Regions from separate parts of the Streptomyces sp. NPDC060209 genome, predicted to be linked through region 2. Evidence: riboswitches for the same ligand, from Rfam matches in the RefSeq annotation. Region 2 holds a riboswitch; each other region holds the start of a gene.
The links. A riboswitch is a leader RNA that binds a small molecule or an ion and turns the genes downstream of it on or off. The one in region 2 is predicted to bind cobalamin.
Positions count from the first base shown of each region.

Region 1: another riboswitch for cobalamin. It lies ahead of ACFWFI_RS18070 (cobalamin biosynthesis protein); the one in region 2 lies ahead of ACFWFI_RS26555 (ABC transporter substrate-binding protein).
Region 3: another riboswitch for cobalamin. It lies ahead of ACFWFI_RS34535 (energy-coupling factor ABC transporter permease); the one in region 2 lies ahead of ACFWFI_RS26555 (ABC transporter substrate-binding protein).

Region 1 is NZ_JBHWZS010000083.1:16,093-25,700, reverse strand. It holds gene ACFWFI_RS18080 (putative cobaltochelatase) at 1-1,627, opposite strand, end outside; gene ACFWFI_RS18075 (cobyric acid synthase) at 1,624-3,255, opposite strand; gene ACFWFI_RS18070 (cobalamin biosynthesis protein) at 3,252-4,196, opposite strand; cobalamin riboswitch at 4,325-4,454, opposite strand; gene ACFWFI_RS18065 (hypothetical protein) at 4,605-4,826, opposite strand; gene ACFWFI_RS18060 (inorganic phosphate transporter) at 4,839-6,095, opposite strand; gene ACFWFI_RS18055 (class II aldolase/adducin family protein) at 6,343-7,002, shown strand; gene ACFWFI_RS18050 (alpha/beta hydrolase) at 7,070-8,209, shown strand; gene ACFWFI_RS18045 (hypothetical protein) at 8,395-9,608, shown strand, end outside.
Region 2 is NZ_JBHWZS010000161.1:7,531-17,138, forward strand. It holds gene ACFWFI_RS26540 (carbohydrate kinase family protein) at 1-695, shown strand, start outside; gene ACFWFI_RS26545 (acyl-CoA dehydrogenase family protein) at 742-2,586, shown strand; gene ACFWFI_RS26550 (hypothetical protein) at 2,583-2,753, shown strand; cobalamin riboswitch at 2,837-3,024, shown strand; gene ACFWFI_RS26555 (ABC transporter substrate-binding protein) at 3,055-4,128, shown strand; gene ACFWFI_RS26560 (FecCD family ABC transporter permease) at 4,125-5,210, shown strand; gene ACFWFI_RS26565 (ABC transporter ATP-binding protein) at 5,207-6,052, shown strand; gene ACFWFI_RS26570 (PRC and DUF2382 domain-containing protein) at 6,111-7,100, opposite strand; gene ACFWFI_RS26575 (adenosylcobinamide amidohydrolase) at 7,440-8,063, shown strand; gene ACFWFI_RS26580 (NAD(P)-dependent oxidoreductase) at 8,112-8,996, shown strand; gene ACFWFI_RS26585 (sulfite oxidase) at 9,001-9,608, opposite strand, start outside.
Region 3 is NZ_JBHWZS010000280.1:1,202-10,809, reverse strand. It holds partial or broken gene ACFWFI_RS34555 (SulP family inorganic anion transporter) at 1-1,043, opposite strand, end outside; gene ACFWFI_RS34550 (energy-coupling factor ABC transporter ATP-binding protein) at 2,293-3,159, opposite strand; gene cbiQ (cobalt ECF transporter T component CbiQ) at 3,156-3,905, opposite strand; gene ACFWFI_RS34540 (energy-coupling factor ABC transporter substrate-binding protein) at 3,912-4,274, opposite strand; gene ACFWFI_RS34535 (energy-coupling factor ABC transporter permease) at 4,271-4,981, opposite strand; cobalamin riboswitch at 5,011-5,194, opposite strand; gene ACFWFI_RS34530 (universal stress protein) at 5,302-6,192, opposite strand; gene ACFWFI_RS34525 (universal stress protein) at 6,242-7,171, opposite strand; gene ACFWFI_RS34520 (PP2C family protein-serine/threonine phosphatase) at 7,477-8,799, opposite strand; gene ACFWFI_RS34515 (NADPH:quinone reductase) at 9,051-9,608, opposite strand, start outside.

The sequences.
Region 1 (9,608 bases), on a different contig from region 2:
CCACCTCGGCGTCCTTGCCCCGGAAGGTGACCAGACCGACCTTGTCCCTGCGCTGGTACGCGTCCAGCAGCAGTGACATCACCGCCCCCTTCACGGCGCTCATCCGCTGCCGGGCCGCCATGGACCCGGAGGCGTCGACGACGAACAGCACGAGATTGCCCTCGCGCCCCTCCCGCGTCGCCTGCCGCAGATCGTCACGCCGTACGACGAGACCCCGCCCCGACCGCCCGCGCGCACGCTGGTGCGGCGCCGCCGCCTGCACGGTCGCCGCCAGGTGCAGCTTCGTCAGCGCCCCCTCGGGCCGCCGCGATCCGGTGGTCCGGCCGTGTTCGGTACGCGCCCGGGACCGACGCCCGGCCGCGCCCTCGCCCAGACCGGGCACGCTGAGCATCTTCGTACGGAACGGTTCGCCGGCCCGTACGGGCTGCTGCTCTCCGGCGCCGCCGCCCGGGGTGGGGGCGCCGCCGCTCCCGGTCTCCTCCCGGCCCGGCGCGTCGTCACCGGCGTCGTCGTGACCACCAGCGTCCGTACCGCCGTCGTCGGGGCCGCCGCCCTGCGGAGGCACCCCGCCGCCGGGCCCGTCGGGGTCAGGATCGTCGTCGCCCCCGCCCTGCTCGTCAGCCGCCTCGTCGAGGGCCTCGTCCAGCTTGTCCTCGTCCAGTCCCGGCGCGTCGAACGGATTGCGCCGGCGCCGGTGGGGGAGTGCCAGGAGCGCGGCCTGCCGCACGTCGTCCGCGACGACCTCCTCGCGTCCCGCCCACGCGGCCAGCGCCGTCGCGGTACGGGCCATGACGATGTCGGCACGCATCCCGTCGACCTCGAACGCCGCGCATGTCGCCGCGATCTGCCGCAACACGCCGTCGCCGAGCACCACACGGGGGAGCAGGGCGCGCGCGGCGACGATGCGCTCACGCAACGCGGCCTCCTCGCCGGCCCACCGCGCGGCGAACATAGCCGGATCGTCGTCGTAGGCGAGCCTCCGCCGCACGACCTCGACGCGCAGGTCCGTCTCACGCGAGGCGGCCACCTCGACGGTCAGCCCGAAGCGGTCCAGCAGCTGCGGCCGGAGCTCGCCCTCCTCCGGGTTCATCGTCCCGACCAGCAGGAAACGTGCCGCGTGACGGACCGAGACACCTTCGCGCTCGACGTACGAGGCGCCCATGGCCGCCGCGTCGAGCAGCAGGTCCACCAGGTGGTCATGGAGCAGATTGACCTCGTCGACGTACAGGATCCCGCGATGGGCGTCGGCGAGGAGCCCCGGCTCGAAGGCCTTCACGCCTTCGGAGAGGGCCCGTTCGATGTCGAGCGCCCCGACCAGCCGGTCCTCCGACGCGCCGACCGGAAGCTCCACGGTCCGCGCCGGACGCGACACGCCCGTCCCCGCCTCGTGGGGCCCGTCGGGACACGCCGGATCGGGCGCTCCCGGGTCGCACGAGAAGCGGCACCCCGCCACGACCGCGACCTCAGGCATGAGCGCGGCGAGCGCCCGTACGGCGGTGGACTTGGCGGTGCCCTTCTCGCCCCGGACAAGAACGCCGCCGACGGCGGGACTGACGGCGTTGAGCAGGAGCCCGAGCCGCAGATCGTCCTGCCCGACGATGGCGGTGAAGGGATACGGCGTACTCACGAAGCCTCCTCTGTAGCGATGACATCTGCACGATCAAGTCCGGCCGCAGCCGGCCCGTCCGGCGGTCGAGGACCTTCCTCGCGCCCCTCGGGCGTACGGGCAGCGGAGCCCGGCACAGGAGCGGGCGGCGCTCCCGGCGCGAGGAACGGCAGCCCCTCCGGCGCGCCGGTCTCGATGAGCCGCCACAGGGCGTCCGTATCCGCGTGTTCCTCGATCAGGTCCCCCAGCCGGTCCAGCTGTTCCTCCCGCAACGCCCCGAAGCTCGTGTCCGGCGCCACCGTGAACCGCCGCCCCGCGGCCCGCGCGACCTCACCCAGGAACGCCCGCCGGAAGGCGTCGCTCTCCAGCGAGCCGTGCCAGTGCGTCCCCCAGACCGAGCCCACCCGGCACCCGTCCAGGAACGGTTCGCCCCCGCTCACCTCGGCGACCCCGTGGTGGATCTCGTACCCCTCCACCGGCTCCCCGAGCGCCGCCCCGGCGGGCCGGCCCAGGACCTTCTCCCGGCCGAAGCGGACCCGCACCGGCAGCAGTCCGAGCCCCTCGACCAGGCCGGCCCGCGACTCCACGTCGTCCTCGATGCGCTCACCGAGCACCTGGAACCCGCCGCAGATCCCCAGCACCGGCCGCCCCTCGGCGGCCCGCCGCAGCAGAGCGTCGGCCAGCCCCCGCTCGCGCAGCCAGGCCAGGGCCTTCACGGTGCCACGCGTCCCCGGCACGATCACCAGATCCGCGTCGGCGAGCTCCTCCGCCCGGTCCACGAACCGCACCACGACACCCGGCTCGGCCGCCAGAGCGTCCACATCGGTGAAGTTCGACATCAGCGGTACGGCGCACACCGCGACCCGCAGCACGTCCTCGCCGTGCGGCGGCGCCACGACCGACTCCCGTACGGTGCCGCGCATCGAGACCCGCAGCCCGTCCTCCTCGTCGATGCCCAGCCCATGGGCGTACGGCAGCACCCCGTACGTCCGCCGCCCAGTGAGCCCGAGCAGCATGTCGAGACCGGGCTCCAGCAGCGACACGTCACCACGGAACTTGTTCACGAGGTATCCGGCGATCAGCGACTGGTCCTCGGGGCTCAGCAGCGCCGTCGTGCCGAAGAACGAGGCGAACACGCCGCCCCGGTCGATGTCGCCGACCACCAGCACGGGAAAGCGCGCGGCCCGCGCGATGCCCATGTTCACGATGTCCGTGCGCCGCAGATTGATCTCGGCCGGGCTGCCCGCCCCCTCGCAGATCACTGCGTCATAGGTGCCCCGCAACTGCTCCAGACAGTCCACGACCGTCCCCAGCAGCGCCTCCTGCCGCCCCCCGTGGTAGCCGCGCGCACTCATCTCGCCGACCGGCTTCCCCATCAGGACGACCTGGCTGGAGCGGTCGCCGCCGGGCTTGAGCAGCACCGGGTTCATCAGCGCCGACGGCTCCACCCGGGCGGCCTGCGCCTGCATCGCCTGGGCCCGGCCGATCTCCGCGCCCTCCCGGGTGACGAACGAGTTCAGCGACATGTTCTGCGCCTTGAACGGAGCGACCTTCACCCCCCGGCGCACCAGCCACCGGCAGATCCCGGCCGTGACGACGCTCTTGCCCGCGTCCGAAGTGGTTCCAGCGACCAGCAGTCCGCCGCTCATGTGGCTCTCCGTCCCATGGCCAGCCGCCCCGCCGCACACACGGCGAGGGCCAGCACACTCACCCGGCGCGACAGCCGCACCGCGCGTTCGATGTCCGTGACCCGCACGTCCCGGCCGGCCCCGCCGTTGAGCACCGGCCGGTGCTCGACCCGCCCGCCGTACGCGAGGGTGCCGCCGAGCCGCACGCCGAGCGCTCCCGCGAACGAGGCCTCCACCGGGCCCGCGTTGGGGCTGGGATGCCGCCCGGCGTCGGCCCGCCAGGCCCGGACGGCCGCGCGTGGGCGTCCCCCGGCCGCGACGGCGAGCACAGCGGTGAGCCGTGCCCCGGGCCAGCCGGCGACGTCGTCGAGCCGGGCCGACGCCCAGCCGTAGCGCCGGTGGCGGGGCGACTTGTGCCCGACCATGGCGTCGAGCGTGTTGACGGCCCGGAAGCCGATCAGCCCGGGCACTCCGCCGAGCGCGCCCCACACCAGGGCCCCCACGACGGCGTCGGAGGTGTTCTCGGCGACGGACTCCACCACCGCGCGGGCGATCCCGGGCGCGTCCAGGGCCTGTGGGTCGCGGCCGCACAGATGTGGCAGCCGCTCCCGGGCCAGCTCGATGTCCCCCGCGGCCAGGGCCCCGCCGATGGCGCGGGCCTCACGGCCCAGCGACGTGCCCCCGACGACGGACCAGGTGGCGGCGGCGGTCAGTGCCACGGCCGCGGCGGGACGGTTCCGTACGGCACGGGCGGCCAGTGCGGCGGCGCCCGTGGCACCCCCGGCGCAGACGAGCGTGTGCAGGGCGCCCCAGCCGCGGTGATCACGCCACAGCCGGCTCTCGGCGCCCGCCGCGGCGCGCCCGAAGACGGCGACGGGGTGACCCCGCCGGGGATCACCGAGCAGCAGGTCGCCGATCAGACCGGCGGCGGCGCCGTACGCGAAGATGCGGTCCGCTCGCACCGCTCAGCCGGCCGTCGCGCCTCGAAGGACCTTGTCGACAGGTGGTGCAGCGACCGACGCAGGGCAGCCAGACATGGCGTATGTCCTCACTCAGGGTCCGCGCCCTGGTTCGACGTGACCGGCGACGAGAGTCTCCTGGCTTCCGGATCCGCAGTTCCTCCGGCCTTCCAGTCCGCGGTGGCGGACCGTGACTTCCGTGTGGAGGCTGCTCCCCGGTGACAGTGGCGGGACCGCGCCGGATTCGCACCGGCTTCCTCTCCTGTCGCCGTAAATGGCTCCGGCAGTCCACCACGCCCCGTGAAGGCCCGTCAACCTGCCGTTGACCTGCGAGGCTTCAGTGTGCTGAGACGCACATCGGGCCGGACACACACGCGGTGTGTCCGGCCCGATGCGTGTCCGCCCGGCGGGTCAGGCGACGATCAGATAGATCCCGTACGCGACCGCCGCCGCGCACAGCGCGAAGCAGGCGTACGCGCCGGTGCGCGCCAGGGCACCGGCACCGCCGCCCTGCGCCGTCGATGTCTGCTTGGCGAGGCCGGTGATGCCGAGGGTGAAGAGGCCGACCAGTGCGACGGTGATCACGAGGCTGACGCCGAAGACGGAAGCGAGAGCTGCCCAGTCGATGTTCATGCGGATCTGTCCTTACACCGTGGCCGGTCGGTCGGCCGGGGTCTCGGCCGTCGTGGCCGGGGCGTGGATGGTGGTCTTGAGGTCCGGCACACTCATGCCCGCGGGCGGCGGGCTGACGGCCGCGATGGCGGTCGTGACGACGCCCGCGGGCTCGTCCGCGGTCGCGTTGACATTCGTGTGGTCGACAGGCTTGCGGCGCGACAGCAGCCAGATGGCGCCGGAGCCCGCGACGAGGAGTACTGCGACCACCGCGACGCCCCAGGGGCCCTGCTTGGTCAGGAACTCGGCGCCTGCGCCCATCAGACCGGCGGCGGGCAGCGTCAGACCCCAGGCGACGAACATCCGGGTGGCGGTGGACCAGCGGACCACGCCCCCCTTGCGTCCGAGGCCCGCGCCCATCACGGCACCGGAGCAGGACTGGGTGGTCGAGAGGGAGAAGCCGAGGTGCGAGGAGGCCAGGATGACCGTGGCCGCGCTCGTCTGGGCCGCGAAGCCCTGCGGCGGACGCAGATCGGTGAGGCCGCTGCCCATGGTGCGGATGATGCGCCAGCCGCCGAGGTAGGTGCCCATCGCGATGGCGATACCGGCGGAGGCGATGACCCAGACCGGCGGGTTGGAGCCGGGGGAGAGGACGCCGCCGGTGACCAGGGCCAGGGTGATGATGCCCATGGTCTTCTGCGCGTCGTTGGTGCCGTGGGCGAGCGAGACGAGACCGGCCGAGGCGATCTGGCCGGCGCGGTAGCCCTTGGCGGTCGACTTGAGCTGGGCCTCGTCGGTGATCTTCCGGTTGAGGCGGTACGTCAGCTTCGTGGCCAGCAGCGCGGCGATACCGGCCACCACGGGCGCGGCGATCGCGGGCAGCAGGACCTTCGTGACCACGGTGCCGCCGTTTATCGAGGACCAGCCGGCCGACATCACCGCGGCGCCGATGAGGCCGCCGAAGAGTGCGTGGGAGGAACTGGAGGGCAGGCCGACCAGCCAGGTCAGCAGATTCCACAGGATGGCGCCGACGAGCGCGGCGAAAATGACCTCGGTTCTGAGGCCGTTCTCATTGATGATCCCGCCGGAGATCGTCTTGGCGACCTCCACCGACAGGAACGCGCCGACGAGGTTGAGAACGGCGGACATGGCCACCGCTGTCTTGGGCTTGAGAGCGCCGGTCGAGATGGTGGTTGCCATCGCGTTGGCGGTGTCGTGGAAACCGTTCGTGAAATCGAACACGAGAGCTGTCACGATCACGATCGCGAGCAGCAGCGTGATGTGTTCCATTTACCCAGGCAATCGTTCGACGTCATTGGCACGTGGAACGTAAGCAACCAGGGTGAACGGAAGATGAACTGGGCAGGGCGGCATGGTGACCCCAATCGCGTACGCGGGTTCCGCTTGTGTGCGCGAGGAGTGGGGCGGACCGCCGCCGCCGGTGCGGCGCCCGGCCGCCGCCCCGCGCGGGTGGTCCCGGTCACGACCGATATGCCCCGTTGGGGAGACATCGGTCACGTGACTCTAGGATCCCCGCATGAGTGACATGGACAAGGACGCGATCCGACAGGCGTGGGACGGCGTCGTCGCGACGGCACGGCGGACGGCGGCGGACGGGCTGGTCGTCGGCACCTCGGGCAATGTGTCGGCCCGGGTCGGCGGAGTCGTCCTGGTCACCCCCAGCGGGGTGCCCTACGACCGGCTCGGGCCAAGGGACGCGGTCGGCGTCGACCTCGAAGGGCGACAGGTCCTGGGCGACCTGGTCCCGACCAGCGAGCTCCCGCTCCACCTGGCCGTCTACCGCGGCACCGACGCCGCGGCCGTCGTCCACACCCACGCCGTGCACGCGACGGCCGTCTCCACCCTCGTCGCCGAGGTGCCCCTCGTCCACTACGCCGCCGCCGTGCTCGGCGGCCCCGTCCGCACCGCCGCCTACGCGCGCTACGGGACCCAGGAGCTCGCCGACAACATGCTGGCCGCCCTGCGCGACCGCACCGGCTGCCTGCTGCAGAACCACGGCACCGTCACCTACGGGAACTCCCTCGACCAGGCCTACGACCGCACCGCCCAGCTCGAATGGATGTGCAGGCTCTGGCTCACCGCGAGCTCCGTGCCCGGCCACCGGCCGACCCTCCTCACCCCGGCCCAGCTGCGCGACGTGCAGGACGCCCTGGAGGGGTACGGCCAGCCCGGCTGAGCCCGGCGCCGCACCGTACGGCCGACGCCCACTGGCAGTCGGCGCCCTGGCCCAGGACACTGGAGCCGTGCGCCCGGCAACAGCGGCAGCAGTGGCCGCCACCTCGATCCTCGGCGCCGGCGCGGCAGCGGTCGCCGCCGGACGCTACGCCAGCGACGCCGCCCTCGGGGCGCCCTCGCCACGTCCCTTCCCGGCCGACCGGCGTCTCACCGTGCACGCCACCGCGGCAGGGCAGATCACCCTGACCCGCTCGTTCTCCGCGCTGCGCCCCGGTACGTACGGACTGGCCGGCCGCGGCGTCCACGCGGTGGCCGGCCCGGTGATCGAACAGCTGCCCGGTAACGCCGCGGCCTCCGCCGACACCGTCGTACGCCGGCTGGAACGCGTGACCCTCGGCAGCCTGAAACCGGGTGCCAGGGTGCGCCTCACCCCGGAGCTCCACCGCGGCGACCCGCTCGCCGCCCTCGGACTCGCGTACAAGGAGGTGGAGGTCCCCGGAGAACTCGGTGCCCTGCCCGCCTGGTTCGTGCCCGGAGCACGCGACACCTGGGTGATCACCGTGCACGGTCTCGGCACCACCAGGGATCACCCCATGAACGTGATGGGGTTCCTCCACGACCAGCAGCTTCCCGTGCTCGACCTGGCCTACCGCGGCGACCCGGGCGCCCCGCGCTCCCCGGACGGGCTCGCCCACCTCGGCGAGTCCGAGTGGCGCGACCTCGACGCGGCCATCCGCTACGCCGTGCGCTACGGGGCCGAGAACGTCATCCTCCACGGCTGGTCGTCCGGGGCCTCGATGGCCCTGCACGCGGCCGTCAACTCCGCCCTCCGCGATCGCATCCGCGGCCTCGTCCTCGACTCCCCGGTCCTGGACTGGAAGGCGACCCTGCGTGCTCTCGCCTCGGCCCGGGGCGTCCCCTCCGCGCTGCTGCCCCTCGCCGTCCGGGCCGCCCAGGGCCAGACCGGACTGCACGGAGCCCGGCTCCTGGACACCTCGGTGCCGACGGCCCTGCACGTCCCCGCGCTCGTCTTCCACGGCCCCGACGACACCCTGGCCTCCTGGCAGCAGTCCCGGGAACTCGTCGCCCGCCGACCTGACCTGGTGACCCTGCACTCCGTACCGCAGGCTCCGCATGCGGCGATGTGGAATGCCGACCCGGCGGGATACGAGGAGGCGCTCCGCCGCTTCCTCACGCCCCTGATGTGAGCTGATGGGCCGGAAGCGCCCGGTTGGTGCCCCGCTCCGGCAGCCCTCCGAACCCCGGTGACACGGCTTCCGTTTGGGCTTTCGGCCCGTCAGAGGCAAGACTGCTCCTCGTGACGTCCCGTACCCCGCGCGACTCCAGGCTGCGACTTGTCCGCCCGCGACCCCAGGCGACCGCCCGTAAGGCCGTGACGACCCGGCGCACCAGGCCGGCCCCCCGCCCACCCGAGGGCACACCGCCCCCGGCCGAACTGGCACGCCAGGCCAGGGCCGTACTGGCCGACGCCGTACGGATCGCCCACTGGGCCGCGGACGGGACGAGCACGGGCACCGCCCCGCTCGCCGCCCAGGCCCTGGAGCGGGCCGCCGCCGCGCTCGAACTGTCCCCGGCCCAGGTCAGGGCCGGCTGGGACCGGGCCAGGCTGGCCGGACTCATCGAGCTGCACGGCGACACCGCCCGCCCCGGCTGGCGGCTGCGCGCCTGGGACCGCGACGAGTCCGCCGTGCTCCGCGGCTGGGTGGCGCTCTTCGACGCCTGGTCGCTCGTCCACGCCTCACCCGACGGCATCGAGGCCACCGCGGTGGCGGAGGCCATCGAGGCCGTACCCCAGGTGCTGTCCCTCCTCCAGCTCTCGGCGGGCCCCGTCACCGTGCCCGCACTCCTCGACCTGCTCGGACAGCGCGTCGCGGAACTCCACGAGGAGCGGTGCGAGGTGCCGTACGGGCCGCAGGAGCAGCCCGCCCCCGCCGGCGGGCGGCCCGCCGACCTGAACGCGCTGCTGCTCGACTGGGCCCTCGAGGGCCTCGCCTCCGTCGGTGCCCTCACGCTCGGTACCGGCCACGCCACCCTCACTCCGCTGGGCAACTGGGCGGTCTGGGTCAAGCTGGAGCAGATCTGCGTCGCCGCCCAGAGCCCCGCCGGCAACATCGAGCAGTCCGCCGCCGACATGCTGCTCGGCTGCGCACGGCTCACTCCCGGCCCGGCCCGCGCCGAATACCGGGCCTGGCTCGCCGCGCGGCCCGTCGGCAGCGCCGTGGCCGAACTGCTGGCCGTCGCCCGCGGTGAGGACGCCCTGCTGCGCGGCCTCGCCTTCGAGGCCCTGCGCGTCGTCGGCGCCCCCGCCGAGCCCGTCGTCCGCTCCGTCGTCACCGAAGCGCCGCTGCGTCCGTACGCGCTGCTGTGGCTCGCCGAGTACGAGGGCACCGACCCGGACGACGCCCAGGACGTCCTCAGCCGTGAGGAAGCCACCTGGCTCTGGGTCGACACCGCCGCGGCCGTGGCCGACCACGGCGAGACCGGGCTGCTGGTCCGCCATCTCGACTCCGCCGTCCAGGGCACGGTCCCGGCGCTCCTGGACGAGGTGCGGGCCGTCGGACACCCGCGGACCGTCCAGGTGCTGGT
Region 2 (9,608 bases):
CGGTCGACCTCGACGACGCGGGCCGGGCCACGTACGGCTTCGAGATCACCTGGACGCTGGGCCCGGTGGAGGAGCCCGTCGAGCCGCCCCGGCACGTCCACACCGGGTCCATCGCCACCGCCCTGGAGCCCGGCGCCGGCACCGTCCTGGACCTCGTCCGCTCACACCGGGCCGCGGCGACCGTCAGCTACGACCCCAACGTGCGGCCCGAGCTGATGGGGGACCGCGCCCGTGCCGTGCTGCGGGCGGAGCGCTTCGTCGGGCTGAGCGACGTCGTCAAGGCCAGCGACGAGGACCTGCGATGGCTCTACCCGGACGAGACCCCTGAGGAGGCCGCCGGGCGGTGGCTGCGCTCCGGGCCGGCGGTCGTTCTGGTCACCCGGGGCGCCGGAGGGGCAACGGCGTTCCTGCCGGGCTCGGCGGTGAGCATCGGCGCGCCGCCCGTCCAGGTCGCGGACACGGTGGGGGCGGGCGACGCCTTCATGTCCGGCACCCTGCACGCCCTGGCCTCGTACGGACTGCTCGGAGCGCAGGGCCGCGCACGGCTGCGCTCCCTGGACACCGCCGTCCTGGGCGACGTGCTGCGCCACGCCGTGGCATCTGCCGCCGTGACAGTCGCGCGGGCCGGGGCCCTGCCTCCCGACGAGGGGGAGCTGGAGGCTGCCCTGGCCGCTCTGCCCGTCCCGGAGCGGTAGGGGCGCCCAGGGTGTCCTCGTCCGTACCCCGGTCGTTGATTTCGTTATGACCGTGACCCTTACCGACACCGTCCCACCGTCCACGACCGAACTGCTGACCGGCGTCCTCCTCGGTCCGGAATTCCGCCGCGAACACGGCTTCTGGCAGCGGCTGATCAGTACAGAACCGTTCCGCCGCCCCGCTGGTGGAACGCCCGACGAGCGACTGGAGCTCGCTTACGACCGGTTGCGGATCCTCAACCGAGCGCTCGACAGCGGAGCCCGACTCGCCGCCGACCCACGAGCGCTGGCCGCCCTGCACGCCTGGCTCGGGCCGGTGGACCCCGCACTGACCACCGTGGCGGGCATCCACTACAACCTCTTCCTCGGCAGCCTCCTCGACCACGACTGCGTGGGCCGCCGCGACCTGTCGGACTATCTGACGATGCGGCGCATCGGCACCTTCCTCTGCACGGAGGTGGCGCACGGCAACAACGCGGCGGCCATGGAGACCACCGCGACGTACGACCGTGAACGCGACGGCTTCGTCCTGGACACCCCGAACGCCGGCGCGCAGAAGTTCATGCCCAACACGAGTCCGGCGGGCGGAGCGAAGTCCGGACTGGTCGCGGCGCGTCTGGTGGCCGAAGGGTCGGACCACGGCGTACGCCTCTTCCTGGTGCCGCTCACCGACGAGGTGCAGGCGCTGCCAGGCATCCGGGTGCGGCGGCTTCCCGCACGGATGGGCAGTCCGGTGGACCACTGCCTGACCTCGTTCGACCGGCTCTTCGTCCCGAGGGACGCTCTGCTGGGATCCGGTGAGGAGGGCGACGCCCCGGAGGAGTTCAGAACCGGACCGGGCGACAGGCGGCGGCGCTTCCTGACCTCCATCGGGCGGGTCATGCCCGGCCGGATCTCCATGAGCGCCTGCGCGGCCGGCTCGGCCCGCGCGACCCTGGCGGTCGCCGTGCGCTACGGCGGCCACCGCATGATCTCCGGGACCCGGGGCACGCCGCCGGTGCCCGTCAACGCCCACCGGACCCACCACGGGCCGCTCGCCTCGGCCATGGCCACCGTCTTCGCCATGAGCCTGCTGTACCGCAGGGCACAGGATCGGTGGGAGGCCTGTACGGACGAGGAGGGCCGGACGGACGCGGGGACGCTCGTCGATGTCGCCAAGGCATGGATCACCTGGCGGGCCCGTGACGTCATCGTCGAGAGCCGTGAACGCTGTGGCGCGCAGGCACTGCTGGAGAACAACGGCATGACCGAACTCGTCACGGGCGTGGAGGGAGCCATCACGGCGGAGGGCGACAACATCGCCCTGTACGCCAAGGCGGCTGCCGACATGCTCTTCGCCGCCGAGCCCGGCCGTGAGGACGTCCGGGCCCCGTGCGCCGGCGACCTGGCCGACCCGGACTTCCTCGGCGCACTCCTCGCCTCGCTCCAGGACATCTGGTTCGCCCGGGCCAGGGAGCGCGCGCTGCGCGAGCCCGACGCCGACAACCTCGGACGATGGAACGCGGCCTCGGGTCCCGCCCTGCGCGGGGTCGAGGCCTATGCGTACAGGCAGGCCGCCGAGGCCTACGCCGAGGCCCGCGCGGCGCTGCCCGAAGGGGCCGCCAGGGACCGGCTGGGAGAGCTTGAGCGGCTGTTCGCCGTCGAGTGGCTGGCCCGCAACAGCGGTGATCTGCTGGCCGCCGGTCTCCTGAGCGGTGATCAGGTCGAGGCCCTGGCGCAGACCACCGAGGAGCTGATCGCGGCCGTCGCCGGGCACGCCCCGGAACTGGCCGACTCCTTCGCCCTGCCCGAGGCGCTGCTCGCCGACTGGCCGATCGCCGGCCCCGGTTACGCGGACGCGTACGACGATCCCGAGGCCCCCTGGAACACCGTCCCGGCAGACGCCCGATGAGCGCCGCACGCAGGGAGCGGGCGGTGTGCGAGCGGCTGGGCGAGCGCCTGGAGATCCTGGGTCTGCGCGCCGTCCTGCTGGCCTACTGGGGCACGACGTCCGTGCTCGCCCGCAGGGCCGGGAAGCCGCGGACGGACCGCGGCGAATCGGTTCACCCCAAGCGCTGACCCGCCCGACAGCCGGCCGGTACGGGGGGAAGACGCCCGCCCGCCGTACCGGCGACGGCCCCCGAGGCCGCCGACACGCCGCGTGATAACTTGCAGACGCCAGTCACACTCCACGTGGAGTCAGGGAATCCGGTGCGAATCCGGAGCTGACGCGCAGCGGTGAGGGGGACGGGCGGGGCCACGGCCACTGGGACACCCTCGGGTGCACCGGGAAGGCGCTCCGTCCGGACGAATCCGAGTCCGAAGACCTGCTGGCACCCGCTTCCGCACCGGGGGCGGAACACCGTACCGGGCTTCGCGCATGAGCCCAGAGACGCCGAGGGACTCCGTGCCGCCCATAGCCAGCACCGTACGCCGAACCGCCCTGCTCATCGCGGGACTTGTCCTCCTGACCGCCTGCGGCGGAGGGGATGATACGTCCGACGGCGCCGCACCGGACGGCGCGGCCGACGGCTTCCCCGTGACCCTGAAGAACTGCGGCCGCACGGTGACCGTCGACGCGGCACCGCGTCACGCCGTCTCCCTCAACCAGGGATCGACGGAGATCCTGCTCTCCCTGGGCCTCGCCGACCGGCTCGCCGGCACCGCGACCTGGACGGACCCGGTGATGAAGGGCCTGGAGAAGGACGAAGCCAGGGTGCCCCGCATCGCCGAGAACCAGCCCTCATCCGAGAAGGTCCTCGCCGAGGAACCGGACTTCGTCAGTGCCTCGTTCGAATCCACCCTCGGCAAGGGCGGTGTGGCGTCCCGCGACCAGTTCGAGGAGCTGGGCGTACCGACGTACCTCTCACCCACCGACTGCGCGGGCAAGGACAACACCGGCAGCAGTGACGGCTCCCGCACCGAGCCCCTGACCATGGACGGCGTCTACGGCGAAGTGCGCGACCTCGCCAAGGTGTTCGGCGTCCCGGAGCGGGGCGAGGAACTGGTCACGAGTCTCCAGGGCCGCATCGACAAGGCGACCGCGGACATCGACGCGTCCGACGCCACCCTGCTCTACTGGTTCGCCAATGCCGAGGCCCCCTATCTGGCGGGCTGCTGCGGCGCCCCCGGCATCATCACCGAGGAGCTCGGCGCGAAGAACGTCTTCGACGACACGCACGAGGAATGGCCCCAGATCAACTGGGAGACCGTCGCCGACCGCAACCCCGACGTGCTGGTCGTCGGCGACCTGACGCGCAAGTCGCAGACGGCCGAGAGCGCCGAGAAGAAGATCGCGTTCCTGGAGTCCAACCCCGCCACGAAGAACATGGACGCCGTCCGGCACAAGCGGTACGTCCTGCTCAGCGGCCAGGCCATGAATCCGACCATCCGGACCGTGGAGGGCGTGGAGCGCGTCGCGGCGGGGCTGCGTTCGTTCGGACTCGCGGGGTGACGAGGACCGAACACGCTCCGGACGTACGCGCGGAGCCGCCGCCCCCCGCCCGGACTGCCGCCGGAGCCCGGATCCTGCGCGACGGCCTCCTGTGGAGCGCCGGGGTCGCCCTGCTGCTCCTGTCCGTCGCGGTCGCCGTCACGATCGGACCCGCCCGGATCTCCGTCCCGGACGTCTGGTCCGCCGTGGCCTCGCACCTCGGCCTCGGCGACGGGCGGCTGACCCCGATCCGGGACGGCATCATCTGGAATCTGCGCATGCCCCGCACCCTGCTCGCCGCGGTGTGCGGGGCCGGGCTCGCGGTGTGCGGCACCGTGATGCAGTCGCTGCTGCGCAACCCGCTCGCCGACCCCTTCGTCCTCGGAGTGTCCTCGGGGGCGTCCACCGGGGCGGTCGTGGTCGTCGTCCTGGGCGTCGGCGGGGGAGCGGTGCCGGTCTCGGGCGGTGCCTTCGTCGGGGCCCTGTGCTCGTTCGTACTCGTCCTGCTGCTCAGCCACACACTCGGCGGATCCACCGACCGGGTCGTGCTCTCCGGGGTCGCGGCCATGCAGCTCTTCTCCGCGCTCACCTCCTTCGTCGTGATGACCGCCGCCGACGCCGAGCAGACCCGGGGCGTGCTCTTCTGGCTGCTCGGCTCGCTGAGCGGGGTCGGCTGGACCGATGTGTGGATGTGCTCCGCCGTGCTGGCCGTGACCCTGCTGATCTGCCTCGGCCATGCCCGTACCCTCGATGCCTTCGCCTTCGGCCAGGACGCCGCCGCCGCCCTCGGGGTGCACGTGGCACGCACCCGGATCGTGCTGCTCTGCACGACCGCACTGCTGACCGCGGCCCTCGTCAGCTCGGCGGGCGCCATCGGGTTCGTCGGCCTCGTCCTGCCGCACGCCGCCCGGGCGCTGACCGGGTCGGGGCACCGGAGGCTGCTGCCGGTGACCGCGCTCGCCGGAGCCGTGTTCCTGGTCTGGGTCGACACCCTGGCCAGGACCGTCCTCGATCCGCAGGAGGTCCCGGTCGGGGTGGTCACCTCCCTCATCGGGGTGCCCGCGTTCGTCCTGGTCCTCTACCGCACCCGGAGGAGCGCATGACCCGGGAGCAGCAGGGGACAGGCACACCCGGCGACGGCCTGCGGGCGGCGCGGGTCAGCAGGGAGGCAGGCGGGAGAGTGGTCCTGGACGGGGTGAGCATCGCGCCGCCGCCCGGCGCCACGGTCGGCCTCCTGGGACCGAACGGCTCCGGCAAGACCACGCTGCTGCGGGTGATGGCCGGTGTGCTCGCCCCCGGAGCGGGCGTCGTGACCCTCGACGGCCGCACGCTCGCCGAAACCGGCCGGCGAGGAGTGGCCCGTCGCGTGGCCGTCGTCGACCAGCACGCGGTCACCCAGGTCGACCTGAGCGTCCTGGACGTCGTACGGCTCGGCCGCATCCCGCACCGGCGCGCCTGGTCCGCGCCCGGCCCCGGGGACGAGGACGCCGTGCGCGAGGCTCTGGCGCGCACCGGTCTCGCCGACCGCGCCGCCCAGTCCTGGCACACCCTGTCCGGTGGTGAACGCCAGCGGGTCCAGATAGCCCGCGCCCTCGCCCAGGAGCCGCGTGAGCTCCTGCTGGACGAACCCACCAACCACCTGGACATCCAGCACCAGCTGGAGCTGCTGTCCCTGGTCGCCGCGCTGCCCGTGACCGCGGTTGTCGCGCTGCACGACCTCAATCTGGCCGCGATGTTCTGCGACCGGGTGACGGTCATGAAGGAAGGCCGGGTAGTGGCCGGCGGAACGCCCTCGGAGGTGATCACCGAGGAACTCATCGCGGATGTCTACCGTGTACGCGCGGTGGTGACGCCGGAAGGGCCGGACGGGCGCCCCTCGGTGCGCTTCCTGCCGGGAGAAGCCGTCCGCCTACGGCGGAAGTGCGACGAGAGGGCGGGCCCGTGAACCGCCCGGGTCCGCCCCTCGCTACTGTCGCGCGGCCTTTCGCCGCTGTGTGAGGGGGTCAGCGACGCCGTCCCTGGCCGTACTCGCCGCCCATGTCCTTGTCGCTGCCCGTGTCCTTGCCGTCCGCGTAGTCGATCTTCTCCTTGCGGAGCTCGGCGGAGACTTCCTTCTGTTCGGTGACCTTGCTGGTTTCGAGGTGGACCCGCTCCACCGGGACCGCCTCCTTGCGGACGGTGGCGCGTTCGGCGTGCAGGGTGACTTCGACGTCCTGTTCGCCGAGGTCGTTCATGCCCTTCGCGCCTGTCGCCTTCTCGCCCGGCTGCAGAGGCTCGCGCACCACGCGTACCTCCTCGTGGGACACCGGCACCGTCCGTGTGACGTTCTCCGTCACGACGTACTTGTGCAGGCGCGCCTTCCCGCTCTCGTACTCCTCCGTTCCGACCTGGAGCTGCTCCTCGGACCGGACCATCTCCTCCCGGCCGCCGGCACCCGCGGCGGCCCGCTCGGCTCCGGCTCCCGCCATCGGGCGGGACGTGGAGGAAGCCTCCGTGTCGCGATGCCTGCCCATGCCGGCACCGGTGGTGCCCATGCCGGCCGGGGTGCCGGTGGTCTTGGCCTTGCCGGCCGCACCGGCTGCTCCGGCCGCACCCGCGGCACCCATGGCAGCCGTTCCGGTCCCGGACGTCGTGCGCGCGTCGCCGCCCGCTCCGGCGTGACCGGTGCCCTTCCTGGTCAGCCCGTAGTGCCGGTAGAGCTCCTCCTCCTCCGATACGGAGAGATGCGCGTCCGCGTCCACCCTGGGGGCGTCCTTGACGCGGTCCTTCGGATGCGAGATGTGCAGGTCGGAACTCACACGGCGGGCTCCGGCAAGCGGTACGAAGCTCTCCTTCATGCCGAACATGCCGGTCTTGACCGTGATCCAGTCGGGCTTGCCGGTGTCGTCGTCGACGTACACCCGCCCCACTGTGCCGACCTTCTCGCCGTCGCTGTCGTAGACGGTCAGACCGTCGAGTTCTCCGGAATCCGTGAAACCGTCAGCGGCTCCCATGGCCGATTCCTCCTCGCCCGGGCGCGTCCTGCGGTTGGGTCCAGCAGGGAAGGCGCGTCCGGATTCCATCGCGCCTCACCCGGTTGGACGCTGCAACTTCCCGGCCTGGGCGGCGAGCGGCGCAGGACACCGGGGAGGGGCGGTGGCGCCGTTTCACGCGTGTCTCGGTCCGCCACACGCGTTACGCCATTCGAGTGAGCACTCTCCCGGGTGCGCCGGAGATGCGGCCCTGGCACGACCGTATGATCGACGCGCCGCCGCCGATCGTCGGCAGGCCTGACAGGGGGGTGCGCCATCGGATCCGTAGGCATCAGCGTGCCCCGGCAGGGCGGCGAGCTGCTGGCCCGGCAGGAGGACGGCCTCGGACTGCACCATCTGGTCTGGCGGCTGGGACCCGGCTGGCGGGTGTGCAGCAGCGCCGTGCTCGGCGGCGGGATCGGTCCGCGCGCCTGGATCCTGAACGCCCAGGTGCCCGGCGGCTATCCCCGGCTCGACCCCGACCGGCACCTGGCGGAGATCGCGGCGGCCGAGGCGCTCGACGGCCCGGGCGCCGGGCTGATGACCGCCGCGGATGTCACCGCGTACACCGTCGCCGAGGACGGCGGCGTGACCGCGACCGTCACCGGTGGCCTCGGTGTGCGGGGATGGGCCGCCGCCCCGGCCGAAGGCTCCGACGGCCCGCTGCCGCCCGGCACCGTCAACATCGTCGTCACCGTCCCCGTTGCGCTCTCCGACGCCGCCCTGGTCAACGCGGTGGCCACCGCCACCGAGGCGAAGGTCCAGGCTCTCGTCGACGCCGGACTCGACTGCTCCGGGACGCCGACGGACGCGGTGTGCGTCGCCGCGCCCGACCCGGGAGGGCAGCCGGGCGAACCGTTCGCCGGACCACGTTCGCGCTGGGGCGCGCGACTCGCCAGAGCCGTGCACCGAGCCGTACTGGAGAGCGCGCTGCGGCAGTCTTGAGACCCACCGGTCCCCGGACCACGCCGCACCGACGAAGGGAACCTCCCCATGACCACCGCATCCGCCCCGGGCGCACCGATCGTCGCGGTCCTCGGCACCGGCATCATGGGATCCGGGATGGCCCGCAGCCTGCTCAGGGACCGGCTGCCCGTCCGGGTCTGGAACCGCACGCGGTCCAGGGCCGAGCCGCTGGCGACCCACGGCGCCACGGTGACGGACACGGCCGAGGAAGCGGTACGCGGAGCCGACGTCGTCCTCACCGCCCTGAACGACGGCCGGTCCGTGGCGGAGACCCTCACCGCCGCGACACCCGGCCTGCGCCCGGGACAGGTCTGGCTGCAGAGCTCCACCGTCGGCCTCGACGCCACGACCGACCTCGTGCACCGGGCCGCCGGACTGGGGCTGGTCTACCTCGACGCCCCGGTCTCCGGCACGAAGCAGCCCGCGGAGCAGGGCGCACTCACCGTGTTCGTCTCCGGCCCGTCCGGTGCCCGCGCGACCGTACTGCCCGTCCTGGAGGCGATCGGGCAGCGCACCGTGTGGATCGGGGAGGAACCGGGAGCCGCCACCCGGCTCAAGCTCGTCGCCAACACCTGGGTGATCAACATGGTCAACAGCGTGGCGGAATGCCTCAATCTCGCCGAGGGACTCGGGCTCGACCCGCAGCTCTTCCTGGACGCGATGAAGGGCGGCCCGCTGGACACCCCGTACCTCCAGGGCAAGTCCGCGGCGGTGCTCTCCGGCGATCTCAGCCCGAGCTTCGCGCTCTCCACCGCGCTCAAGGACTCCCGGCTGATCCTCGACGCGGCCGAGGCCTCCGGGGTGAAGCTCGACCTGGTCGCCGCCTCCGCCGAACGGTTCACCCGGGCGGAGGCGGCCGGACACGGCGGCCAGGACATGATCGCCACGTACTACGCCGGCCGCCCCGAGTAGCCGCTCAGACCACGGTCACCGGGTGCCTCACCACCGCGTCGAAGAGGTAGCCCTGGGTGTTGTGGGCGGTCGTCGCCGGCTGGGTGCGGCCCGAGCGGTCCGTCGCCCGCGCGAGCAGCACGCCCGGGCCCGCCTCCTTCGGAACCCAGTCGGCGGTCCAGCGGACCCAGCTCCCGGGCCTGGGCTCGTCGCGCAGCCGCGCAGGACGCCACCGGGTGCCCCCGTCGGTGCTGACCTCGACCGAGCGCACCGGCGCTCCGCCCGACCAGGAACGGCCGGTGAGCAGATGCCTGCGGTGGGCGGCGAACGAGGCGCCCGGCGCGAGCTCGAACGCGCTCTTGAGCGTCTGACGGGTCAGCGGCGCGCTGCCCTCGGGCGGGTATCCGGGACCGAAGAGCCGGTAGAGGCCCGTGTTCCAAGGGCTCAGCAGCGGCTCCGAGCTCACCTCGATGTCGCCCACCCACTTGATGTTGGCTATGCCGACCCAGGACGGCACGATCAGCCGGACCGGAGCTCCGTGGTCCGGCGGCAGCGGCTCCCCGTTCATCTCGTACGCGAGCAGTACGTCGTCCAGGGCCTTCGCCACCGGCAGGGGCCTGCGCACCCGGCCCA
Region 3 (9,608 bases), on a different contig from region 2:
ATGAGGATGCCGGCGAGGGCGGGCAGGGGGATGAGAGCCAGCGCGGACGGAAGCAGCGCCGCGAACAGGAGCAGCCAGACACCGTGCAGCACCCGGGAGGCCCGGGTCCGCGCGCCCGCCTGTACGTTGGCCGAGCTGCGCACGATGACCGCGGTCATCGGCAGCGCGCCGAGGAGGCCGCACACGGTGTTGCCCGTCCCCTGGGCCATCAGCTCCTTGTCGTACTGGGTACGCGGTCCGTCGTGCAGCCGGTCCACCGCGGCGGCGCTGAACAGACTTTCAGCGGATGCGATCAGGGTGAAGGCCGCCACGGTTCCGAGCAGGCCCAGGCTCGCGAGCCCGCCGAACTCGGAGAGGGCCGGGGTCTGGACGGCGTCGAGCAGTCCCTGAACCTGGACCGTCTCGACCGGCAGGCCGAACACCAGCGTGGCGAGGGTGGCCAGCACGACCGCGGCCAGTGCGCCCGGGACGGCCCGTACCCGCTTCGGCATCCTGCTCCACCCCACCACCAGAGCGATGGTTCCGGCGCCGAGCGCGAGCGAGGCGAGAGCGGCCGTACTGGACACGGCGTCGGCCACCAGCCCCGGGATGCCGGCCATCTTGCCCGTACCGGAGAGCGGTGCCTCGACGCCGGCGGCCGCGTAGAGCTGCCCCGCGATGAGGACGAGGCCGATGCCCGCGAGCATTCCCTCGACGACCGAGACGGAGATGGCCCGGAACCAGCGGCCCAGCCGCAGTGCGCCCATGGCCAGTTGAAGCAGCCCCGCCGTCAGCACGATCACGCCGAGCGCGGGCAGTCCGAAGGACTGGACGGCCTCGAAGACGAGCACGGTGAGACCGGCGGCCGGCCCCGACACCTGGAGACTGCTGCCGCGCATGAAGCCGGTGACGAGGCCGCCCACGATGCCGGTGATCAGACCCAGCTCGGCAGGGACCCCCGAGGCGACGGCGACGCCCACGCACAGGGGCAGAGCGACGAGGAAGACGACGAGTGACGCGGCGAAGTCCTGCCGCAGGTGAGGGAACTTGGTGACGCGGTCCATGGCGGCCCTCATCCCGTGCGGAAGGGGGCCGAGCGCACGTCGCCGGGCGGGGGTGCCCAGACGGCGCTGTCGCTGATGTGCGGTGCTTCTACCGCGTGGTCCGCGTGGTGATCGACGTGGGATTGCATGCCAGTGGTTCCTCCTGGCGCGCCCGAGTGCGGCGCGTCGGTATGCGTACGAGAACTGGGGCTTGGAGGGCAGGTCGGCATGACCCCCCGTCGATGAGTCCCGCAGGAGTGCGGGCAGGGGGGCAGCACGCCCAATGCCTCGGGTCAGCTCAGCAGCGGAACACCTGGAGCACGGGGGAGGAGTGTGCGGTCGAGGATCTGGAGGTGTGGTGCGCGTTGCCCATCGCAGCGACGGCCGCGGGGCCGAGCATGCCGCCGACGTCGCTCGTCACCGCGGAACGTGGCGGTGCCTCAGGAGCGGGAACGGTCGCGGAGCGATGCCGGTCGCGATGGCGAAGAAGGCCGTTCGGGTCACCCCCGCGATCGGGTGTGCCGCACGTGCCGTAGGCGACGTGCGCCTCTCCGGCGGTCGCATTCGGAAGGCTGTCCGCCCGAATTCCCGGGGCGGACGCGTGTGCATCCGTCGACGGCGTGCCGGAGTGCGGGGCCAATAGGAAGCCCATCAGGAACGCGAGCACGAACCGGACTGCCGCCACGCGCACGCTTCACCTCCTCATGGACTTCACTCTTCCTTAGGGACGCTAACAGGCCGGAGGGATTATGGAGTTAACCCTTTGTGAAGAGTCCGAAAGTCGATGCCCAACGAGCTGAATCATTCGCCGAACCTCTGTGGCCTGGGGATGTGCCTCACGTTCGGTTCTCACTATTTGAGATCATCCGCGACTGCGTGGCTCATGCATATGCCGTTCGGGAGTCGCGCGTCATATTCGCACAGTGGTTCGCCTGTGCGTGTGTGTTAACCCGCGGGAAAGACGGCTGACGTTTAGTTGATAGGTCGTCGGATCAGTACACGCTTCGTGAGCTCGGCGCCGTGCTCACGCGCGGACTTTGTCGCCTGAGGTGGACACGGCGACTTTCGCGGAGTCGTACGGACGGCCCCCGTCCGCAGCGGCCCCGCCGGCGTACGGAGTCGCTCGTCCTCATATATCCGTCCGTCACCCGGACCCTCGGAATCGCCCCGCCGGCACCCTCGCCCGCTCGGCCCCGGGGCCGGGATGCCGTCGATCGCGCTCCGGGCACCCCGGCGAGGCCGGGGCCGGCCGGCCCCGGCCTCAGGGGCGTCAGCCGTCGGTCGATGCCCGTCCGGCGCACGCCTGCGGGGCGAAGCCCGCCGCGAGCTGCTCGGGGGTACGCGGGCCGGGTTCCGCTTCGCCCAACAGGCCATGTGTGCGCAACAGCTGAGTGGTCGCGATGCCCCACGGCAGCCGAAGCCCCGCCTCCCGCAGGAGATCGGTACGGGCCAGCATCGCGGGCGCGGGCCCGGCGCGGACACCGGCCGGGGTGAGGAGTGCGGCGTCGTCGGCCCAGCGCAGGGCGAGATCGACGTCGTGGGTCGCCATCATGACGGTGGTGCCGCCGTCCCGGAGAACGCCGAGTGTGTCCAGCAGTCGTTCCTGGCCGTCCGGATCGAGCCCGGCGGTCGGCTCGTCGAGGATCAGCACACGGGGCCGCATCGCGACCGCGCCCGCGATGGCGGTCCGTTTGCGCTGTCCGTAGGAGAGGAGATGGGTGGGCCGGTCCGCCAGCGCGGTGATGTCGAGGGCGGTGAGCGCCTCGTCCACCCGGGCGCGTACCTCGGCGTCGGGCAGGCCGAGATTCAGTGGTCCGAACGACACGTCCTGGGAGACGGACGCGGCGAACAGCTGGTCGTCCGGGTCCTGCACCACCAGTTGGACGCTGGTACGCAGCCTGGTGAGCCCCTTTCGGTCGTACGTGACGGGACGGCCCTCGACCGTCAACTGGCCGTCCCGTGGGCGCAGTCCGCCGCTGAGGAGCCGCATCAGCGTGGTTTTCCCACTGCCGTTCCGGCCGAGGAGGGCGAGCGCACGCCCTTCGTGAGCCTCGAAGTCGAGGCCACTGAGCACTGCAGGGCCTTCCTCGTACGCGAAGGACGCGCCCCGCAGGGCGAGCAGCACGGATTCGCTCATGACAGCGGCCTTTCCAGGACGAAGGTCAGGGCGGTGAGGGCCGCGAGCAGCGCGACGCTCACGGCCACGAACCGGACGGAGACACGAGCCTCGGGTACCAGGACGCGCAGGGTTCCGTCGTACCCGCGCCCGGCCAGTCCCGCCTGGAGCCGTGCCGCGCGGTCGAAGGCTCTGATGAACGCGGTGGCCCCGAGGCCCGCCAGGGACCGCCAGGTGGCGGCCCGGGTCGTGTGCCCGAGCCGGGCCGCCTGGGCCTCCCGGATCCGGCGCATCGAGTCGAGGAGCAGGAAGCTCATGCGATAGGTCACCAGGGCCACGTCGACGACCGGCGCGGGCACCCCCGCCTTGACCAGACGGGGCAACAGGTCGGACATCGGGGTGGTGAAGGCGAACAGCAGCACCCCGAGTGACGCGGCCGAGGTGCGCAGCAGCAGCTCACCGGCGCGGACCGGCCCCCCGTCGGCCAGGGTGACGAGCCCTTCCGGCCCGCCGACCTGTACGAGGAGTGTGGCGGCCCCGGTGACGCAGAAACCCAGGGGCACCCGGTACGCCCGCCACAGATGGCGGGCGGTAACCCCCGCCGGCCCCAGCAGTACGGCCAGGGCGGCGACGAGGATCAGGGCCGCGCCGGGCCAGGGGGGCAGGGAGATGGCCAGCACCGTGAGTCCCAGGCCGAGCACGGCTTTGTCCACGGGATGGCGGCGGCGCCAGCGACTGCTGTGCGCCGCCGCGTCGATCGGCAGCACGTGCGCTCAGGTCCTTCGGGCCGTGGTCTCACCGGCGCCGCTTTCGGCCCCGCCGCCGCCCGCGGTCGCGCGCAGCTCGCCCTGACGACGCCCGCGCCGCAGGCCGAAGTAGTAGGCGAGGACACCCGCGCCGAGCGCGGCCTGAAGGGCGAACAGCGCCGACTCGATCTCACCGGACGGCGGTTCGTACAGCGGAGAGAACCAGGGCTCGTAATCGGGATCGATCTCGGTGATCGCCGTCTCGGCCTGGGCGTCGGCACCCGTGAACGGCTCCTTCTCGCCGTCGCCGAGGCCGAGGGCCAGGGGCAGGACGGCCAGCGCGGCCACGACGAGCAGGAGCAGGGCGTTGATCTTCGTGTTCTTGTTCATCGGGCCACCGCCTCGGTCTCGGCCGTCCTGGTCCGGGCCTGCTTGCCGGCGAGGAACACGCCGAGCCGGGTCAGATCCCCCTTGCTGGACTGCACCAGGAGTCGCATCACCAGCACGGTCAGGAGCCCCTCGCTCACCGCGAGCGGGATCTGGGTGACCGCGAAGATGGAGCCGAACTTGCCGAGCGCGCCCAGGAAACCGCTGCTCGGGTCCGGGAAGGCGAGTGCCAGCTGCACGCTGGTGACGCAGTAGGTGGACAGGTCGGCGACGAACGCGCCGAAGAACACCGCCACCATCAGCGGCACGTCGAACCGGCGCAGCAGCCTGTAGATCGCGTACCCCGCCCAGGGCCCGACGATCGCCATCGAGAAGACGTTGGCGCCGAGCGTGGTCAGGCCGCCGTGGGCGAGCAACAGGGCCTGGAACAGCAGGGTGATGGTGCCCAGCACCGCCATGATCGGCGGGCGGAACAGGATGGCGCCCAGACCCGTACCCGTGGGATGCGAGCAACTTCCCGTCACGGAGGGGATCTTCAATGCGGAAAGAACGAACGTGAAGGCCCCGGAAGCCCCCAGAAGCAGCGTGCTCTCAGGGTTCTCCCTGACTTCACGCGTGAGTGACCGGACTCCGTGGACGACGAACGGCGCGGACGCGACACCCCAGGCGATCGCGTGCGCCGGAGGCAGAAAACCCTCGGCTATGTGCATGACTGAGCAGACCCTCTCCAGCACCTCGTGGATGGTTGAAGTGCCTTGGCCGGTCTCCTGGCTTACGGGTACCACCGCCCGAACTCCGCCTTCCCGGGTCACAAGGACCCAGTGGCTGCCCGTGAGGGCCGGAGCCGGACTTCCCGATCACAGTGGCGAGGGCCGCACCGGCATCACACCGATTTCCCGTTCACCAAGGCGTGGCGACAGTAGTGGCAGGTGGGGGGCGTTGACAAGCAGGCCCCACGCGCCCGTACCCGTGGAGTGTCACGTCGACGACCCGTCCGGCCGTCACGCAGGTGTGCCCGGTACGGTGGGAGTCAGCCCCGGTGGGAGAGCGGGACGAGGAGCACCGGGCAGTGCGAGTGGTGCAGGACCGCGTGCGTCACGTGTCCCAGAGGAGCGCCGACGGGGGAGGACCGCCTGCGCGAACCGATGACCACCGCGTCGGCGTCGGAGGTGGCCGCCACCAGCACGGCGGCGGCCGATGCCGCTCGAACGATGTCGTGGGACACCGGAAGACCGGGATGGTCGGCCCGCAGTTCGGCGACGACACGTGTGGTTTCCGCCGCCTCCGCCGTCGCGAGATCGGCAGGATCGCCGAACATCGTCGCCATGCTGCCGACGTTCTCGAGGAAGATCCAGGCACTGAACACGCGCAGCGCCGCACCGCGACGCAGTGCCAGGTCGGCGGCGAGGCGTACCGCTTCCCGGTCCCGCTCGTCCCGTGCGGCGACCAGGACGACCTCCGTCGGCCGACTGTGCTCCTGCCGCGGCACCACGACGACCGGCACATGTGCCCGGGCAGCTGTCCGCAGAGCGTCGGAGCCCACCAGCAGGGCCAGGAACCCTCCGTGCCCACGGGTCCCCACGACGACCGTGCCGTCCTTGCCGGCCTCGCCGAGAAGGCAGGACGCTGTCTCGTACGGGCATGCCGTGGTTGAGACCGTGAGACCGGGAGCGGTCTCTCTCGCGATCTCCGCCGCCTCGGCCAGCACCTCGGCGGCAAGGCCCTTCGCCCGCTGCACCCCGCTGCCGGACAGATGAGCATGCCCTGATTCGGTCCTGGTGGCATGGACGATGCTCAAAGGCCGGCCCCTGGAATCCGCCTCGGAAGCCGCCCAGCGGACAGCCCGGGCCGCGTCCTTGGTGCCGTCGGTTCCGACGACCACGGGTCCGTCCAGAGTCAGAATCCGTGGATCGCTCTGCATGGTCCCTCCTCGGTCCGGGCGAGCGCGCGCTCGCCCCGCGGAGCCGATATCAGCCTTCGTCCTCCCTGAGCCCTTCCTCGACGACTCCCCTCTCCTCACGCCGGTAGGGCACGATCTGGACCGGGCAGTGGGAGTGGTGCAGCAGCGTGTGCACGACGTGGCCCAGCCCCAGGACGGAGGCACTGCGCCGCTCATGGCTCCCCATCACCAGGAGATCTGCGTGCCGGCTCGCCTCGACGAGGGCGGACGCTGTGGACCGGGCCGTGACCACCTCGGTCTGCACGGTGAGGCCGGGGCTGCTTTCGCGGACCCGGGAGGCCAGGTCGACCAGCAGCTGCTCGCCAGGAGCCCCAGGTCGCTCGGCGTCATCGCGCGGGGCCTGACGCTCGCCGAACCTGGCCAGCAGGTTCCGGACGCTCACCAACCGAAGAGGGCTGTTGCGGGCCTCGGCTTCGCGTCCGGCGCGGACCAGCCATTGCGCGTCGTGCTCGTCCCGTACGGCAGCCGTGACGGGCGTGCCGTCCTCGCGTTCGAGCTCACCACGGACGACGACGACGGGCGCGGGACTGCCGATGACGACCCCCAGACCGACCGATCCGAGCAGGAGGGGACCGAACCCACCGCTCCCTCTGCTGCCGACGACGATCGTGCCGCCAGGCCGGACCGAAGCGTGGAGGGCCGGAACCGGCTTCCTGCGGCTCAACTTGACAGTGACGTCGAGATCGGGGAATCGCTGCCGGATCTGTTCCGCCGACTTCGTCAGCAAGGCGTTGCCGGTGTCCCGTACGTGCTCGGACGTCTCGAACGAAGCGAACCGGTCCAGGCGGTCCAGGTCCGCGGCGTGCACGAGCGACAGGCCTCGGTGAAGCCGCGCCGCCTCGGCCGCACCCCAGAGCGCGGCGGCCCAGGCATGCTCCGAGCCGTCCAGACCTACGACCGTCCTCGGATCCTGCGTGACGTCGGACGGGCGAGTACGCATCGCTGCTCCTCACGCTGTTCGGTTGTCCGCCTCTCCAATGCTGTCACTGCTGGACGTGATGCGGCCAGCGCAGGTACGGCGCACCAGGGCGTTTCCGCTCTTCCATGCACCGCCCCCTGGGCATCGCGCCGGAACATCGTGATGAGGCCGGGGAAGCCTCCGATGCGAGTACCCGAGGCGGCGATACAGGAAGAACGACTGGTCAGCATGCTGCCTTCCAGTTCAAGCCCAAGGTCTCACGCTCGGGTATGTGCACAGTTCAGAGGCATGGTGAGGCTGCCCGGGCCGGCCGGCCGACTCACTCGTCACGTTCTGTTCGGCGGACTGACGGGAAGCTTCCCGGCCCCACCGGTGCCGGCGGCGTCAGCGGGTTGCTGGGCCCATGCGGAGGCGATCGCCTCCGCGTCGGAGGTGGGGGGCAAACCTGTCAGCGCCTGCAACTGGGTGGGTTGGTAGGGGGTCGGGCCGTGCCACTCCAGGAGCATCACCGTGGCGTCGTCGTTCAGGCGGTCGTAGTGGTGGGCCAGGTGGTGCCCGATCAGCCGCCGGAGGGTTTCCGGTACGGGAAGGCCGTCTGTGTGGTGGCGGATGAGGAAGTCGGTCAGGCCGGTGAGACCGAATTCCCGCCCTTCTCGGTTGCGCGCTTCGGTGATGCCGTCGGTGTAGAGCAGCAAACGGTCCCCAGGTTCCAGCTGGTCGTGGCGTACGGTGCCTGGCACGCCCAGCCCGGTTCCCATGGGGGGCGCGGGCGGGCAGAACAGGTGCACGACGGTACGGTTGCCGCGGATGACAACCGGGGGGTGGTGGCCGTAGTTCGTCCAGGTCAGCACGCCGGTGGCCAGATGAAGGTCGGCCAGGATGCTTGTGGCGTAGCGGCTGCCCGCGAATTGCCCGGTCAGGGTGTCCGCGACGCCTTCGGCTGTCTGAAGGAGGTCAGCCCCTTGGCGGCGATGATTGCGGGCGGCGCCCAACGCGAGGTTGGCGGTCAATCCGGCGGCGGTGTCGTGGCCCATGGCGTCGAAGACGGAAAGATGCACGGTCTCCCCGGCCAGCGCATAGTCGAAGGCATCGCCACTGATTTGGTAGGCCGGTTCCATGACCGCGCTGATCAGGACTCGGTCGGTGGCGAAAGTGCGCGGCGGCATCAGCTGCCATTCCATCTCGGCCGCTACGTTCATCTTCCGACGGCGGACCAACCGGGAGTACGAGTCGCTCGTCCCACGCTTGCTCTCCAGGAGGAGGGCGATCAGTCCGGCGAGCCTGTTCAGATCCTCGTCCGCCTCGATCCGTGCGCCCGGCACGCCGACCCGGAGCACACCCAGACGCTCGGCGCCGTCCAGCAGCGGGACCCACCATTGCCCCCTCGCGGAAGCCGAGGTGGGAAAGACCTGTCCCAGTTGGAAGGCCCGCCCGGCCACGGTCCCTTCGACGGACAGATCAACCGGAACGTCGGCGCCGGGGCGGCCGACGTCAAGATTGCCGACAAGCAGGTGCAGCCGCTCCTGCTGCAGATCGGCCAGATAGATCAGCACCCGGGGCCAGCCCGCCCGGGCAGCGTGCGACGCCACCGTGCCGGGCAACTGCTCCAAAGTCATCAGATGACTCGCTGCGATCAGCTCTCCCAGCACCCGTGCCCGTTCCGCTCCCGCGCTGTTCATCGACGAACACCTTTCTCGACGGCCGAGAGAACCGCGCTACCGCCGGTCGTGACCGCGCAGAATTGTTCGCGGCAGTAGCGCGAACGGGCACCTGTTCCAGAGTCGCACTACTGATGAAGTAGCACCCGCACAATGGTGTCGTGTCGACGCCGCGTAGACGGAGAAGCCGGGCCGCTCCCCATGTCGGCATCACACCGACCGGACGGCACGATCAGATGGCGTCAGTCAGGGACGGAGACCAGCACCCGGCCACGCACGCCCGCATCGACACGGTCATGGGCCTCGACGATGTCCTGGAGCGGGTAGCGGTCGGCGATGTCGACGCGGAGGGCGCCGACGGCGGCTGCGGCGGTGAGGTCGCGGGCGGCCTGGCGCTTGGCCTCGGGCGGGAAGTCGTCGCTGCCGAGCAGGCGCAGGGTGATGTTGTTGAACAGCATTGGCCAGAAGGGGAGTTCTGTGCGGTCGTCGTGGGTTCCGTAGGCGGCGATGACGGCATCGGGTGCGGTGACCGCGTTGTCGAGGTCGGCGTTGGCCGACAGGGACACTTCGATGACGCGGTGCACGCCGTCCGGAGCGTGCGCGCGGATCGCTGCCGCCGGGTCCTCCGTGTCCAGAGCTACGGCGTGGGGGACGAGGGCCGGGTCGACGCTGTTCAGGTCACCGGCGCGGCGCACGGTGCCGATGACGGTGGCTCCGCCCCAGCCGGCGAGTTGGGCGGCGAGTGAGCCCACGCCGCCGAGGACACCGTGTACGAGGACGAGCCGGCCGTCGACGGGGCC